2 linked regions of the Phytohabitans houttuyneae genome follow. The protein of the gene in region 1 interacts with the protein of each later gene in a pairwise test. Links are inferred from orthologs where the notes say so. Each region holds a gene or a part of one and is shown in the gene's direction. Other genes may lie near its edges.

Region 1 (8,500 bases):
CGTCGACGGCCAGCGCGTCGAAGCCCTTCTTGATCGCGTCCTGGTGCGAGCCGGAGAAAGCGGTGTAGACCAGGTCGCCGGCGTACGGGTGGCGCTCGTGGACGGGCAGCTGGTTGCAGTACTCGACGGTCCGCTTGATCTCGTCGATCTCGCTGAAGTCGATCTGCGGGTCGATGCCCTGCGAAAACAGGTTGAGGCCCAGCGTCACCAGGTCGACGTTGCCGGTGCGCTCGCCGTTGCCGAACAGGCATCCCTCGATGCGGTCGGCGCCGGCCAGCAGGCCCAGCTCGGCGGCGGCCACACCGGTGCCCCGGTCGTTGTGCGGGTGCAGGCTCAGCACCACGCTGTTGCGCCGGGGCAGGTTGCGGTGCATCCACTCGATCGAGTCGGCGTACACGTTCGGCGTGGCCATCTCGACGGTGGCCGGCAGGTTGATGATCAGCGGGCGGTCCGGCGTCGGGTCGACGGCGTCGATCACCGCGCTGCAGATCTCCAGCGCGTAGTCCAGCTCGGTGCCGGTGTACGACTCCGGCGAGTACTCGTAGAAGATCTCGGTGTCCGGGGTGTGGATCTCCGCGTACTTCTGGCACATCCGCGCGCCGTCTACCGCGATCGCGGTGATGCCCGCGCGGTCCAGGCCGAAGACGACACGGCGCTGGAGCGTGGAGGTCGAGTTGTAGAAGTGCACGATGGCGCGCTTGGCGCCGCGCAGCGACTCGAACGTGCGGTCGATCAGGTGCTCGCGGCACTGGGTCAGCACCTGGATCGTCACGTCTTCGGGGATCAGGTCCTGCTCGATCAGCTGCCGCACGAACTCGAAGTCCGTCTGGCTCGCCGAGGGGAACCCGACTTCGATCTCCTTGTACCCCATCTGCACCAGCAGCTGGAACATCCGCCGCTTGCGCTCAGGGGACATCGGGTCGATCAGGGCCTGGTTGCCGTCGCGGAGGTCGACAGCACACCAGCGGGGCGATACCTCGACGCGGCGGGTGGGCCACTGGCGGTCCGGCAGCTCGATGGCGAACTGCTGGTGATACGGCTGGTATCGCTGGTAGGGCATGCGGCTGGGCCGCTGCCGCGCGATCGGGTCCTGGTCTTGAATGCCGGCAGTCATGGAAATGCGCTCCTGTGGGAGTCATGGGCGGATGGGTCCGGGCAACAAGCCGGCGCACACGCCAAACTCCGCGACGAGGTGCCGGCCTAGAGGGCCTCGTCGCGGCGGCGAAGAAGGAGCGCCTGCCACATGACAAACGACACTCTAGGTGATCGGCGCCTGGTTTACCAACAGCTCGGCCACCGGGAGGCGCGTACGCAGCGCCGTCTCCCAGACCCGCAGGTCCGGCGGGAGCATGGCCGGGTCGCCCAGCCGGCCGACCGCGATCACGACCGATGGGCGCAGGTCGTCGGGCATTTCGAGGTCGGAGCGGAGGCCGTCGACATCGAAGTCCGCGATCTGGTGGACGTGCAGCCGGAGCGCTGTCGCCTGGACCGTGAGATGCGCCACGGCCTGACCCAGGTCGTACGCCGCGTAGGGCAGCGTCGCCTGATCCAGGTGAGCGGCGACGAACAGCGCCGAAGCGTTGCCCGCCCAGTGCTGGCGGCCGGCCGCGAGGTTTTCCAAGATCCGCTTGTAGATCTCTTCGTCACGCCGGCCGACGGCGAACCGCCACGGCTGGCTGTTCGCGAAGGATGGCGCCCACCGGGCGGCCTCAATCAGCGAGCTGACATCGTCGTCGGACAGCACGGCGACCGGGTCGAAGGCAAGCGGGCTCCACCGGGTCGCGAGCAAGGGGTGTAGCTCGGACATGGCGCCGAGTGTGCCGTATCGGACGGTCCGTCACCACTCGGGGGTCACCCGGCGTGTCCGGTGATCCACTCAGAGTTCACGCGGACGGGGTCGCCGAGGGGGTCGCAGTGGGCGTCGGCGGGGCGGCCATACCCAGCGGTTCCTGGGCCACCACCGGGCCGGGCAGCGTGATAGCGGGCGGAGCGCCGGAAGGTGCGCCGGCGAGCAGGAGCGTGCCGAAGCTCACCGTCGCGCCGGTGAGCGTGCCATCCGGCGCATAGCAGTAGATACCGGCATCCAGTGGGGCATCGACCGATGCGGTGGTGGTGTCGACGGAGAAGCACGCGCCGCTCGCGCCGGGCAGTGGCTGGGCGGTCGAGACGGACAGCGGCGCGGTGCGGTCCGTGAGGACCTCCCGCCAGTCGGTGAACGGGTGCTGCACCCGCGGGTCGATGCCCCGGTCGAGCGCGCCGTCCGGGTCGGCCACCCGGACGCAGGCCGGCTGTACCGGCCGCTCGGCCGAGGGGAGGGCGCATTGGAACAGGCCGTCGGCGTTCTGCGCCATCGAGACGTCGGCGGTACCGCCGAGCGCGCCGAGCGGCACGTCGACCCGCCAGCTGCCGTCGGTCGCCGTGGTCAGCACCACCGTGCGGTCGGTGCGACCCGGCGCGGACCAGGTGTAGAGCGCGGTGACCTTGCGGTCCTGCGCGGCCGCCGCGAGACCGGCCAGCTGCACGCGAGCGTCCGGCGCACCGGTGGGCGCGGCGCTGGTCGGCGTCTCCGCCTCTGGCGCCGGCTCGTCCGAGCCGCACGCGGTCAGGGCGACGAGCCCGAGGAGCGCCGCGAGACCGGCGATTCCGCGCGTATACACATTCACATTCTCTTGTCCTGGACCGGGTGAAGCGGATGACACGCCGGGCGCCGGCGCGCCCTCCCACGCCTGTGCTCGGCCGGATGCTGGGATCGCGTGTTCGGGTCGTCACAGGGCGCCGGTAACCTGGTGTCGTCTTACGTGGCGCCGCCGGCCTCGGACCGGCGGCGTTGGCACGTTGAGCTGGCGATGTGGAAAGGAGCGAGACTGCCGTGGCACTCGTCGTGCAGAAGTACGGCGGTTCGTCGGTCTCGGACGCGGAGCGGATCAAGCGAGTCGCGGAGCGGATCGTGGCCAGCCGCAAGGCGGGTGACGATGTCGTCGTGGTCGTCTCGGCGATGGGTGACACGACCGACGAGCTGCTCGACCTCGCCCATCAGGTGAGTCCCGTCCCGGCCGGTCGCGAGCTCGACATGCTGTTGACCTCCGGCGAGCGCATCTCCATGGCGCTGCTCGCCATGGCGATCCACAACCTCGGCTTCGAGGCCCGGTCCTACACGGGCTCGCAGGCTGGCGTGATCACCACCTCGGTGCACGGCAAGGCGCGGATCATCGACGTGACGCCGGGCCGGCTGCGCGGTGCGCTCGACGAGGGCGCGATCGCCATCGTGGCCGGGTTCCAGGGCGTCTCGCAGGACACCAAGGACATCACCACGCTCGGGCGCGGCGGCTCCGACACCACCGCGGTGGCGCTGGCCGCGGCCCTGCGGGCGGACGTCTGCGAGATCTACACAGACGTCGACGGCGTGTTCACGGCAGACCCCCGAATAGTTGCCAACGCTCGTCACATCAAGCAGATCACGTACGAAGAGATGCTGGAACTGGCCGCGTGCGGTGCGAAGGTGTTGCACTTGCGCAGCGTGGAGTACGCGCGTCGGGCGGGACTGCCGATCCACGTGCGCTCCTCGTATTCGCAGAACACCGGCACCATGGTCACCGGATCGATGGAGGACCTTCCCGTGGAGCAAGCACTGATCACCGGGGTCGCTCACGACCGCAGCGAGGCGAAGATCACTATCGTCGCCGTTCCGGACGAGCCGGGCGCGGCGGCCCACATCTTCGAGACGGTCGCCGACGCCGAGACCAATATCGACATGATCGTGCAGAACGTCTCCACCGAGGGCACCGGCCGCACGGACATCTCCTTCACCCTGCCGAAGGCGGACGGGCCGACCGCGATGGCCGCGCTCAGCAAGGTGCAGGAAAAGGTCAAGTTCAAGGGTCTGCTGTACGACGACCACGTCGGCAAGGTCTCGCTGGTCGGCGCCGGTATGCGCTCGCATCCTGGTGTGGCCGCCAAGTTCTTCGCGTCGCTCGGCGAGGCGGGCGTCAACATCGAAATGATCTCCACATCGGAGATCCGGGTTTCCGTCGTCTGCCGCGACACCGACCTGGACGCCGCCGTGCGCGCTGTGCACGCCGCGTTCGACCTGGGTGGTGCGGAGGAAGCGGTCGTGTACGCGGGGACGGGGAGGTAGGCATGCCGATGCCCACGCTCGCCGTCGTCGGCGCCACCGGTGCTGTCGGTACCGTCATGTGTGATCTGCTCTCCTCCCGCCGCAACGTGTGGGGCGAGATCCGCGTCGTCGCCTCGGCCCGTTCGGCCGGCCGCAAGGTGCAGTGCCGCGGCGAGGAGCTGACCGTCCAGGCCCTCGCGCCCGAGGTGTTCGACGGTGTCGACGTGGCGATGTTCGACGTGCCCGACGAGATCTCCGCGGAGTGGGCGCCTATCGCGGTGTCGCGGGGCGCTGTCGCGGTGGACAACTCCGGCGCCTTCCGGATGGACAGGGACGTGCCGCTGGTCGTCCCCGAGATCAACCCGGAGCAGCTGCGCAACAGGCCGAAGGGCATCATCGCCAACGCCAACTGCACCACGCTCGCGATGATCGTGGCCGTCGCGCCCCTCCACCGTGAGTACGGGCTGCGCGAGCTCGTCCTCGCCTCGTACCAGGCGGTTTCCGGAGCCGGCCAGGTCGGCGTGGACACGCTGCACGACCAGCTCACGAAGATCGCCGGCGACCGGGTGCTCGGCTCCCGCCCCGGCAACGTGCGGCAGGCCGTCGGCGACGACCTCGGCCCGTTTCCCGCCCCCCTCGCGTTGAACGTCGTGCCGTGGGCCGGCTCGCTCAAGGAGGCCGGCTGGTCCTCCGAGGAGCTGAAGATCCGCAACGAGTCCCGCAAGATCCTCGGCCTGCCCGACCTCAAGGTCTCCGCCACCTGCGTCCGCGTGCCGGTGGTGACCGGGCACTCGGTGGCGGTGCACGCGGTCTTCGGCACCGAGGTCGACGCCGAAAGCGCCCGCGAGGCACTGCGCAACGCGCCCGGCGTGATCCTGGTCGACGACCCGGCGGCGGGCGAGTTTCCGATGCCGATCGACGCGGTGGGCACCGACCCTTCGTGGGTGGGGCGGCTGCGCCGCTCGATGGACGACCCGCGCGCGCTCGACCTCTTCGTCACCGGCGACAACCTGCGCAAGGGCGCCGCGCTCAACACCGCACAGATCGCTGAGCTGCTCGCCGCCGAGCTGGCCGGTCGCTGATCAGCTCGCCCGGCGGGCACGCCGGACGCTCACGCCTGAAACGTGAACATCCGTTTGCCCAGGGGCAGCTCCGTGGTGGGCCCGCTGTAGACGTGCACGCCCGCGCCGTATCCGGCGCTGCCGTCCGCGACCCAGGCCGGCTTGAATCCGGCGGCCTCGAACCACTCGCAGATCGCCGGGACGAGGTCGGGCTCTTCGCGGTGCCGGGTCCAGATGACGGTACCGCCGGTTACGCAGAAGCCGGGCAGCATCGCGATCGTGCGGCGGATGTCGTCGTCGCTGACGTTTCCGAAGATGCCGCACGCCAGTACCAGATCGGCCGGGACGACCCCCGCGTAGTTGCCGGTGTCCGCGGCGTCGCCGGTGACGACCTCGATGCCGGCAAGCCCACCTTGCTGGGCGGACGTGCGGGCCACCTCCGCGTTGTGCGGGTCGAGCTCGACGAGGCGGCCGACGACATCATGGCGGCGCGGGTGGTCGACGAGCGCGCCGAGCAGGTCACGACCCTGGCCGGCGCAGAGGCTCACGACGCGGATCGGGCCCGGCGGGCGGGCGTCGAGGACGGTCGCGATCTGCTGCCGGACCATCGCGAGCCGCCGGGACAGCGAGGACGCCGGGTCCTCGTACGCCTCATGCCACTGGACCCAGTCCTGCCCTGCCATACCACGACCCTAGGGCCTTTCCCGCGTCGGCGTCGGAGGGCGCCCCGCGTGGCGGGCCATTCGTCGAGATTTCACCCAATATTTGGACTTGATCAGCGTCAATAGCGGTATTCGCCGCGCCGCGGCCGGTTGCGATATTGGGCTATCGTTTGCGGCGATGTTTCCGCTGTTGCCGGGTGGTGACATCGGTCGATCATGATCGCGGCCCAGTGGAGAGGAGCAGTGGGTGCCTTCCGACCCGCCGCCTCCGCTGAAGCGAGCCCTCTATTTGCTCGCCGGGGTCCTGGCGACCGTCGCGGTCACGATTTCCACGGGAACGCCGTCCAACCCGTTCCGATGGGTTGCCCTGATCATCGGCGCGCTGATTCTGGTCCTTTCCACGACCGGCTTTGTCAGTGCCGGTAAGCCGCGTTCCAAAGACCGGCAGCGGCCCCGCCTGCGGATCCGGCGGACGGTCGTGCTGGCCGGGCTCGCCGTGCTGATCACCGGGACGCTCGTGTGGGCGGTAGGCCCACGCGCGGCCGGCTGGGCCGAGGCGGCCGGCGTCTGGTGGTCCGGCTGCGACCACCCCACGATGGTGCGCGTGCTCGCGACGCCGGAAGGTGTGGAGTCGACCCGCTACCTCGTGGAGGAGTACCAGCGGCACACGGCCGGCGATCACCACGGCTGCCCGACCGCGCGGATGTACGTCTACTCCGAGCCGCCCGACGAGGCGCGCGAGCGGCTCCTCAGCGGCTGGCCCAATGTGGACGGTGGGGCGTACCCGCGTCCCGACCTGTGGCTGCCGGACTCCACCCTGCACGTGAGCGAGGCTCTCGCCGGTTCCACCGACAGCCTCGTCGGGGTGACCACGACGGTGGTGGCCTCCTCCCCGATCGTCCTTGCCGTGCCCGCCGGCGAGGCGGCGCGCGAGGTCGACGGCGCGCGCCACGGCCGGACCTGGTCTGAGCTGCTCGCGATGGCGGGCGAGCACGGGTGGGGCATCGCCCGCCCCGACCCGGTCGCCTCGACCGTGGGCCGGCTCGCCACCGTCGCCCTCTTCACCGGCGAGAGCCGCCCCGACAAGCTCGCGCCACTCTCCCGCGCGCGGGCCGTCGAGCAGCAGCTCACCCGAGGGCTCGACGAAGGTCACTACACGCTCGGCACCGAGTCGAGCCTGCTGTGCCAGCACCGCCGGGAGGGCGCGTCACCGACCGCGGTGATCGTCGCCGAGCAGGCGATGGTGCGGTTCAACCAGGGCGCCGCGCTCGGCGGGCGGTGCACCTCCGCCGGCGGCGCTCTGCCCGAGGAGCAGATCCTGACCGCGTTCTACCCGGCCGACACGTTCACGCTGGACCATCCGGTGGTGGCGATCCGGTGGGCAGACACGTCGACCGCGCAGCGGGAGGCGACGGACGCGTTCACGGCCTGGCTGCGGTCGCCCCAGGGACGCGCGGTGCTCCTGACCGCCGGTCTCCGTCCACAGCGGACGACGATCAGCGATCCGGTGAGCACACGCTTCGGCGCGGTATCCGGTCTTGGCTCGACCCTCAAGGCGCGCGCCCTGCCGGCCCGGCAGACCGTCGAAGCCGTGCTGGCGGCCCAGCGCCAGGCGGCCCGCCACAGCCGCGTCTTGCTGGTGCTCGACGCCTCCGGTTCGATGGGACTCGCGGTGCCCGGCGCGGGCGCGACCCGCTTCGCCGTGGCGGCCGCGGGCGCGCAGACCGCACTGTCCTATTTGGGGGAACGTGACGAGTTCGGCCTCTGGGTCTACCCCGGCTCGCCGGGTGCTGTGCGTCCCCTCGTGCCGATCGGCCCGGCCGGCCCAGCCGCCCGCCGCGCCGCCGCCCGAGCGCTCGGCACCGTACGCCCTGCCGGCCCCACGCCGCTCGACCAGGCGGTCAAGCAGGCCGTGCGGGCGGTCGGCACGAGCGACGACACCCGCGGCGCCGCGGTGGTGATCCTCACCGACGGCCAGGACCAGGATCCATCCCTCACCGAGGGCGCGCTGCGGGATGAGGCACGCGATCGGCGGGTACGTGTCTTCGTCGTCGCGGTCGGCGCTGCGAGCTGCTCCCGCCAGGGGCTGGCCGACCTCGCCGACGGCACGGGCGGGGCCTGCTTCGACGCCGAGCCAAAGGGGACGGACACGGTGCTGGAAGACCTCTTCAGATCGCTGTGGGGAGGGCCCTGAGATGTCGCGCATCCGGCAGGTGTTGGGGCGGATAAAGGACGCCTGGGGCTGGTCGGGCTTTGCCGCGGGGCTGGCCGGCGGGGCTGTCCTCGCGCTGGTCGGTGCCAACTACCTGCTCGACCGTCCGGGCCGTGACGCGCTCGAGGATGGCACGATCGTCATCCTCAGCAGCTTTGACGAGAGCATCGGTGAGCAGCAGCTGGCACTGGTGGAGCAGTGGAACGCGATAAACCCCGAGCACAAGGCGGAGTTTCGCGCACTGCGGGGAGTCGCCGACGACCATTACAGCGAGATGGTCGGCCAGGCCGAGGCCAGCAAGAGTGACGTGGACATATTCAGCCTCGACGTTCCATGGGTGGCCGAATTCGCCGATCGCGGATTCCTGCGCGAGATGCCGGTAACGGATGAGGATCTCGACGGCTTTCTCGCCCAGCCACTGGAAACGTGTCGCTGGGGCGGAAAACTGTGG
Region 2 (8,399 bases), on another replicon or contig:
TCCGGTCCGGTTTATGGCGAATCCCGGGGTGGCGGCGGGTGGCAGCTGGGCCGGTGGCGCTCCAGCTGGACGCCCGCGGCGCACGCCGACGCGGTGCGCGCGGTGCGGGGCGCGATCGCCCGGGGCGACGTCTACCAGGTGAACGTCGTAGGGCACGCCGCCGCCCCCTACTTCGGTGACCCCTGCCCGCGCTGCGGCGGCTGGCCGGGCTGCGCGGCGCGCGGTACGCGGGCGTGCTCACCGGCGCCGGCTGGGCGATCGGCTGCGCGTCACCGGAGACGCTGGTGGAGGTCTCCGGCGGCCGCGTGGTGACCCGGCCGATCAAGGGCACGCGCGCGGCGACCGCCGCCGGGCGGCGCGAACTGCTCGAGTCGGCCAAAGAGCGCGCCGAGCACATCATGATCGTCGACCTGGAGCGCAACGACCTGGCCCGGATCGCGCGCACGGGCTCGGTGCGGGTCGACGACCTGTACGCGATCCGGCGCTGGTGCGACCTCTGGCAGGCCGAGTCCACCGTCTCCGCCGAGCCGGCACCCGGCCTCGGCCTCGCCGACCTCCTTCGCGCGGTGTGCCCCGGCGGCTCGGTGACCGGCGCACCCAAACTGGCCGCGCTCGGCGAGATCGCCGCGCTGGAGCCGGTCGGCCGCGGCGCGAGCATGGGCGCGCTCGGCTGGGTCGGCCACGACCGGATCGACCTGGGACTGACCATCCGCACCGCCGCCGCCGACGGCGAACGCCTGCACCTGTGGGCCGGCGGCGGCATCACCTGGGGCAGCGACCCCGAGGCCGAGGTCGACGAGGCGGCCGCGAAGGCCGCACCCCTCCGCGCCGCCCTGGCCGGCGAGGCCTGACCCGCGCTTGGCCCCGGGCCGGCAGCGTCCAGACCGCGAGACCCCGCCCCGCTCGCGCGGGCCTCGTGGAACGGTGGCGCGACACGAGCGGGGAAGGCGGGCGGGTAAGGAACCGGATAGCCTGACGGCCATGACGATGCGGCCCATCCGGCTGCTGGGCGACGCGGTCCTGCGTACGCCGGCCGAACCGATCACCTCCTTCGACACCGAGCTGCACGCGCTCGTCACCGACCTCATGGACACGCTGCTCGGCGCGCCCGGGCGGGCCGGGGTCGCGGCGACCCAGATCGGGGTCAGCGCGCGCGTGTTCGTCTACGACGCGGACGGCGAGGTGGGCCACGTGGTCAACCCGACGATCGAGCTGTCGGAAGAGATGCAGGACGGTGACGAGGGCTGCCTGTCGATCCCCGAGCTGTACTTCCCGACGCCGCGCGCCATGTTCGCGACCGTGCGGGGCTTCGACCAGTACGGCGCGCCGCTGACCATCAGCGGGAGCGGCTTCCTCGCGCGCGCACTGCAGCACGAGACCGACCACCTCGACGGCAAGCTCTACATCGACACGCTCCGCGGCGACACCCGCCGGCAGGCGCTGCGGGACATCCGCGCCGCCGCGTGGTCGCGCCGCTAGCGCAAGATCTTTCAAACCGGGATCCGAGCTACCGCGATGCCCGTCGTGGTCCGGACCGTTCCTCCCGGGGCCTCACCGTCCGCGTCTCAAACCCGCGCCGGCTCTGCGGCCCGCGGGGAGCGCGGTCGGCCTCGGGCATAAACGCCCGATGGGGGCGGCCCGCCCGAGCCGCCCCCATCTGTCCCCCGTGGGCTATTCGTGTGCGATGGCGCCGAGCACGTTCAGGCGCGCGGCGCGGATCGCGGGCAGGATCGCGGCGACCACTCCAACGATCGCTGCCACGACCACGGCAAGCCCCATCTGGGACCAGGGAAGGACGAGTTCGGTGATGCCGTCGTCCTTGAGGGCGCGGACCACCGCGGCGCCGAGACCCGTGCCGACCACGACGCCCAGGATCGCCCCGAACATCGAGATCACCACCGCCTCGACCGTGATCATGCGCATCGTCTGCGCGCGGCGCAGGCCGATCGCGCGGAGCAGGCCCAGCTCGCGGGTCCGCTCCAGCACCGACAGCGCGAGCGTGTTGACGATGCCCAGCACCGCGATCAGGATCGCCAGTGCCAGCAGGATCTGGATCATCGTGAGGATCTGGTCGAACCCGCTGGTCTGCTGCTCGATGAACTTGCTCCGGTCGGCCACCGACACCTCGGGGCTGTTTGCGAGCAGCTTGTCGACCTGCGGCTCCACCTGTGCGACGGTCGCGCCCTGGCTCAGCTGGATGTACCCCTGCGTCGGCTGCGGGATCGCGAAGTCCTTGGTCGCCTGCACCGGCAGCACGAAGCCGCCGTACAGATCGGACTCCTTGTAGATCCCAGACAGCGTGTACGTGTGCGCGTCACCCCGGGACAGCTGCACCGTCAGGCGCGAGCCCACCGACAGGCCCTTGTCCGTCGCGGTGCCCGAGTCGACGAGCACCTGGTCGGCGCCGAGCGAGTCGATGCTCCCGGACGACGGCTCGGCCCGGTACACGTCCTTCAGCGCGGCGATGTCGGTGACGGCGGTGAGGTACTCCTTGTCGCCGTTGACCGTGCCGAGGTCCGCGTACGTGCCGGTCGCCGCCTTCACCCCCGGGATCGCCTTGGCCTCGTCGAGCACCGCCGGGTCGAAGCTCGGCGGGCGCGGACCGCTCTGCGCGCCGGAGATGACGAGGTCGGCGTTGATGGTGTCCTCGGCGAGCTTGGTGATGCTCGACTTCGCCGAGCCGAGCAGCACCGTGACGCCGGTGACCAGAGCGATGCCCACCATCAGCGCGGCCGCCGTGATGGCGGTGCGCCGCGGGTTGCGGCCGGAGTTGAGGCGGCCCAGCTTGCCCGGCACCGACCACGAGAAGATGCGGCCGAGCAGGCCCACCACCGGCCTGCTCACCAGCGGGGTCAGCAGCGCCACGCCGATGAACGTGACCAGCACACCGCCCAGGATCGTCCACAGTGTCCAGTCGTCGCCGGCCTTGCCGCTGAGCCCGAGCGCGAGCAGCGCGCCGCCCGCGGCGCCGACGATGGCGCCCCACACGGTGACCTTCGTGAGTGGACGGTCGGGCGTCGCGACCTCCTGCATCGCGGCGACCGGCGGGATGCGCGACGCGCGCAGCGCCGGCAGGACCGCGGCGACCACCGTCACCAGCAGGCCGACCACGAAGGAGCTGATGACCGCGGCGGCCGGCACACCGACCGACGCCATCTCCAGCCCGCCGCCGATGCTGCCGAACACGAACGCCAGCAGCGCGCCCACGCCGACGCCCGCGCCGAGGCCGAGCACCGAGGCGACAAGGCCGATCACCACCGCCTCGATGAGCACCGAGCCGACCATCTGCCTTCGGCTCGCGCCGACCGCGCGCATCAGCGCCAGCTCCCGCGTCCGCTGCGCCACGATGATCGAGAACGTGTTGAGGATCAGGAAGATGCCGACGAACAAAGCCACGCCGGCGAAGCCGAGCAGGATGTTGTTGAAGAAGCTCAGCCCTTCCTTGAGCGAGCCGGACGCCTCGTCGGCGAGCTGCTTGCCGGTCTTCACCTCGTACCCGCTGCCGAGCTGGGCGGCGATGTCGTCGCGCAGCTTCTCGTGCGAGACGCCGTCGGCGGCCTTGACGGTGATCTGGTTCCACACGCCGCTCTCGCCGAGCATCAGCTTCTGCGCCACCGGTGGCGTGAACTCCACCTGCTGCACGCCGCCGAGGCTGTCGCGGTCGCCGCTGTACCCGAAGATGCCGACGATCGTGAAGTCCTGGCGCGGCTCGCGCGTGAGCACGCCCACCTTGTCGCCCACCTTCACCTTGCCGGCGTCGGCGAGCGTCTTGTTGATGGCAATCTCGTTGTCGGCGGTGGGGCCGCGCCCGTCGCGCAGCTCGATGAGCCCGTCGTCAGGGTTCCAGCTCTCGCCCAGCTGCGGCGGGCCGAACGAGGTGACCACCTTGCCGTTGTCGCCGATGAGCCGGGCGCCGTCGGTCGAGACGTAGCCGGTGACCTTTGCCACACCGGGCACCGCCGCGACCTTGTCCACAGTGGAGGCGGGGAACGGCGCCGCCGCCTCCTCGCCCTCGAACTCGCTGACGTTCACCTTGGGCTTGGCGGCAACGCCGACGTCGGTCTGCGAGTAGGCCGTGGAGAAGACCGCGTCGAAGGAGCGGCCGAGCGTGTCGGTGAGCACGAACGCACCCGACACGAACATCACGCCCAGCACGACCGCCAGCCCCGACAACACCAGCCGGAGCTTGCGGGCGAGCAGGCTTTTCATCGTGGCGCGGAACATGTCAGGCCGCCGCCTCACCGGTGAGGACGTCCAGGCGCTTCATCGTGTCGAGCACCGACTCGGGCGTCGGCTCGTAGAGCTCGGAGACGATCGAGCCGTCGGCGAGGAAGACGACGCGGTCCGCGTACGACGCGGCGACCGGGTCGTGGGTCACCATGACGATCGTCTGCCCGTACTCCCGGACGGAGCGCTGCAGGAACGCGAGCACCTCGGCGCCGGAGCGGGAGTCGAGGTTGCCGGTCGGCTCGTCCGCGAAGACCACCTCGGGGCGGGACACGAGCGCGCGGGCGCACGCCACGCGCTGCTGCTGGCCGCCGGAGAGCTGGGAGGGGCGGTGGCCGAGCCGGTCGCCGAGCCCCACCGTGGCGATCACCGTGTCGAACCAATCCTGGTCCGGCTTGCGCCCGGCGATCGACAGCGGCAGCAGGATGTTTTCCTTGGCCGACAGCGTGGGCAGCAGGTTGAACTGCTGGAAGATGAAGCCAACCTTGTCGCGGCGCAGCTTGGTCAGGCCGGCGTCGCCGAGCCCGGTGACGACCGTCTCGCCGATCGCGACCTGGCCGCGTGTCACCGAGTCGAGCCCCGCCAGGCAGTGCATCAGCGTGGACTTGCCGGACCCGGACGGGCCCATGATCGCGGTGAACCGGCCCCGCTCGAACTCCGCGCTGACCCCCCGCAGCGCGACCACCTGGGCCTCACCCGAGCCATACACCTTCCACACGTCGGTGGCACGGGCCGCCACATGGGTGTCGCGGGCTACCGTCGTCGTCACTGTTTCCCCCTCGTTGCGATCCTCGTCCGGGCGGAACCCGGGCGCAGGGAAGCTGGTCCGGCCGGACGCTTGGACCGGCCGGCAGCATCCATGTTCGGGGCCGCGGAGCGCGGAATCGTCCGCCCCCGGGGGAACTCCAAACCCACCTTTGGATGCGGGCCGTCCCCGATGCGCGCTCAGGGTTGCCCCTGACACGTGCGATGCGGGCCATGCCCAAACACCGCACCGCGGGGTTGCCCCTGAGCGCGCTCGCACATATGGCCTCTGGCGAGGCCATCCCCCGAATGCCGCTGAGCCTGATGATTCGCTCGCTCATGTCGGAACCCACGCTAGGACACGAAAAGGCCCGCGCCGTCGTGCTTGCGGAGACTCTTCGGGTACGACCGGCGTGGTGCACGGCGGTGCCGGCGTCCCCCTGGAGGAGTACGCGCCCTAGGCGCCGGGGCGGACGAGACCCGTCTCGTAGGCGAGCACGACCGCCTGCACGCGGTCGCGGAGGCCGAGCTTCGTGAGCACGTGCCCCACGTGTGTCTTGATTGTGGTCTCGCTCACCGAGAGCGCGCCGGCGATCTCCGCATTGGACAGCCCGCGCGCCACCTGGATGAGCACCTCGCGCTCCCGCTCGGTCAGCGAGTCCAGCGCCTTCGGCGGGGTGGAGGAGGGGTCGGGCAGGCTGTCCGCGAACCGGTCCAGCAGCCGCTTGAGGATCCGCGGCGCCACCACCGCCTCGCCGGCCGCCACCGTGCGGATCGCGGTCACCAGGTCTTCGGCGGGCACGTCCTTGGCCAGGAAGCCGCTCGCGCCGGCGCGCAGCGCGCCCACCACGTACTCGTCGAGGTCGAAGGTCGTGAGGATGAGGACCCGCACCGGCAGGCGGGCGTCGACGATCGCGCGGGTCGCGGCCACCCCGTCGAGGCGGGGCATGCGGATGTCCATCAGCACCACGTCGGGCAGCAGCCGGCGGGCCAGGTCGACCGCCTCGGAGCCGTCACCGGCCTCGCCGACGATGTCCAGGTCGTCCTCGGCGCCCAGCACCATGCGGAACCCGGTCCGCAGCAGTGGCTGGTCGTCGGCGAGCAGGATCCGCACCGGCCGTTCCTGAGTCACGCTGGTCCCCCCTGGTTCACGACTGTTCCATCGGGATCTTCGCGTACACCCGGAAGCCGCCGCCCGGCCGGGGCCCGGTGCGCAACGTACCGCCGTACAGCGCGACCCGCTCGCGCATGCCGACGAGCCCGTGGCCCACGGCCTGGTCGGAGCCGGGCGCGGGGCCGCGGCCGGTGTCGAAGACCTCGACGATCAGCCAGTACACGCCGAAGCTGAGCCGCACGTGCGCGGTCGCGTTGCCGGCGTGCTTGAGCGCGTTGGTGAGCGCCTCCTGCACGATCCGGAAGATCGCGAGGGCCACCCCGGAGTCGAGCGGGCCGGGCGTGCCGTCGACCCGGAGCGCGACCGGCAGCCCCGCCTCGCGCACCTGCTCCACCAGCGCCTCGATACCGGCAAGGCCCGGCTGCGGGGACAGCTCGGCGGCCGGCTCGGCGTCGGTGCGCAGCACGTCGAGCAGGCGGCGCATCTCGCGCAGCGTGGCCCGGCTGGTGTCCTCGATGGTGGCGAGCGCCTCGTCGGCCGCGTCGGCGTCGCGCTTCAGCACGCGGCGGGCGCCGGTCGCCAGTACCCCCATCACGCTGACGTGGTGGGCGACCATGTCGTGGAGCTCGCGCGCGATGCGGCGGCGCTCGTCGCCGACGGCCTGCTCGGCCAGGGCCCGCTGGTTTTGCTCGGCGGCCCGGGCCCGCTCCTCCAGGGCGAGGATCGAGGTGCGGCGGGCGTGCACGGTGCGCCCGACGAGGAAGCACACCATGGCCATGAGGCCGTTGAGGAACGCGATGTAGAAGGCCGACATGTCGGTGGGGCGCAGGTCGGCCGGCGTGACCGCGTTGAGCAGGAAGACCGGCAGCCACAGCAGGGCCGCGGTCGGTGCCGCGCGCCGCAGGGGGAACTCGGCCGCGACGGTGTACGTGACCAGCAGGATCGCGATCACCATCGTGAGCGGCTGGTGCCGGGTGACGATCGAGGAGGCGAGCGAGGCGAGCACGACCCACACGGCCGTCCAGGTGGCGACCCGGCGCAGCACCAGCGCCACGCACCCGGCGAGGCTCCAGCCGATGGTCGCCGACCAGCCCGCCGTGCGCATGTCCGGCGGCCCGAACGCGGTGAGCACCATCTCCACCAGGACCACGGCGACGGCCAGCAGCGCGTCGAACCCGAGGGCGCGCCGCCCGGCCGGCTCCAGGCGCAGCCGCTCGCGCCAGCCGTCCACCAGGGAGCGGCCGACGGTCGGAGCGTCCGCACGAGCCATGCCTACCCCGCTCCGCCGTCGTGCGCGGCGTCCGTGGCCTCGCACCTGCATCCAACGAAGACGCTGCGCCGCGCTTCGCGCTGCTCCACGTCTCCGCCGGGGCCCGCTCTCCCGCTCATGTATGGAAGTTATCCGCTGCGGGACGCTTCTCCTTCGTCGCCCGCGGTGAGCCGGTCATCCTCCTGTGGGATGAGGGCACCGTCGACCGCCTGCTCCTCGCGCTCGGGGAACGGCGGCGGAGTGCCGCCGAAGGCCGGGCAGAGCGACTGGTGGCTGCACCAGTCGCAGAGCCGGCTCGGCTTGGGGCGGAAGTCGCGCTCCGCGGTGGCCCGGTCGATCGCCTGCCACAGCGCGAGCAGCGTGCGCTCGAAGCGCACCAGCTCCTCGGGGTCGGGCGCGTAGTCGCAGATCTCGCGGTCGCGCAGGTAGAGCAGGCGCAGGATGCGCGGCACGACGCCCCGCGTGCGCCACAGCACGAGCGCGTAGAACTTGAGCTGGAAGAGCGCCCGCGCCTCGAACGCCTCGCGCGGCGCGCCTCCGGTCTTGTAGTCGACCACCCGCAGGTCGCCGGCGGGGGAGACGTCGAGGCGGTCCACGTATCCCCGGATGAGCAGCCGCTCGTCGACCACCGCGGAGATCAGGCTCTCCCGCTCGGCCGGCTCCAGCCGGCTCGGGTCCTCGACCGCGAAGTAGCCCTCCAGCAGCTCGCCGGCCGATGCCAGGAACGCCTCCCGCTCGGTGTCGGTCAGCAGGTCGCCCAGCGGCGGCGCCTCATCGACCAGCCGCTCCCACTGCGGGGTGACGAGGCCGGTCGCGGCGGCGTGGGTGCGCTCGCCCGGCGGCAGGTCGAACAGCCGCTCCAGCACCGCGTGGACCAGCGTGCCCCGGGCCTGGTCGCGGGTGGGCTGCTCGGGCAGCCGGTCGATCGTGCGAAACCGGTAGAGCAGGGGACATGTCTTGAAGTCGGCCGCCCGGGAGGGGGAGAGGCTCGGCAGCACCGGCTCCTGGGCGACCTCGCCCACATCCCCGACCTCGCCCAGCTCC

Evidence for each region.
Region 2: the proteins of Phou_RS20790 (region 1) and def interact in binary tests that used the Escherichia coli proteins (3 or more experiments, as listed by UniProt). The link is inferred for Phytohabitans houttuyneae from one-to-one orthologs.

What each region holds. Positions count from the first base shown.
Region 1 is NZ_BLPF01000001.1:4,493,252-4,501,751, forward strand. The notes cover bases 3,336-6,166. They hold Phou_RS20790 (aspartate-semialdehyde dehydrogenase), read left to right. Parts: upstream 3,336-4,137; coding sequence 4,138-5,196; downstream 5,197-6,166. Other genes in these bases: Phou_RS20785 (aspartate kinase), read left to right, coding at 3,336-4,135; Phou_RS20795 (class I SAM-dependent methyltransferase family protein), read right to left, coding at 5,226-5,858; Phou_RS20800 (vWA domain-containing protein), read left to right, coding at 6,085-6,166. Also shown: leuA (2-isopropylmalate synthase), read right to left, coding at 1-1,114; Phou_RS20775 (nitroreductase family protein), read right to left, coding at 1,259-1,807; Phou_RS20780 (hypothetical protein), read right to left, coding at 1,884-2,657; more of Phou_RS20785, read left to right, coding at 2,870-3,335; more of Phou_RS20800, read left to right, coding at 6,167-8,031; Phou_RS20805 (extracellular solute-binding protein), read left to right, coding at 8,033-8,500.
Region 2 is NZ_BLPF01000003.1:109,184-117,582, forward strand. Bases 1-2,730 are described here. They hold def (peptide deformylase), read left to right. Parts: upstream 1-981; coding sequence 982-1,479; downstream 1,480-2,730. Other genes in these bases: Phou_RS35500 (ABC transporter permease), read right to left, coding at 1,672-2,730. Also shown: more of Phou_RS35500, read right to left, coding at 2,731-4,224; Phou_RS35505 (ABC transporter ATP-binding protein), read right to left, coding at 4,226-4,996; Phou_RS35510 (response regulator), read right to left, coding at 5,429-6,103; Phou_RS35515 (sensor histidine kinase), read right to left, coding at 6,120-7,355; Phou_RS35520 (RecB family exonuclease), read right to left, coding at 7,484-8,399. UniProt on the Escherichia coli protein: Removes the formyl group from the N-terminal Met of newly synthesized proteins. Requires at least a dipeptide for an efficient rate of reaction. N-terminal L-methionine is a prerequisite for activity but the enzyme has broad specificity at other positions.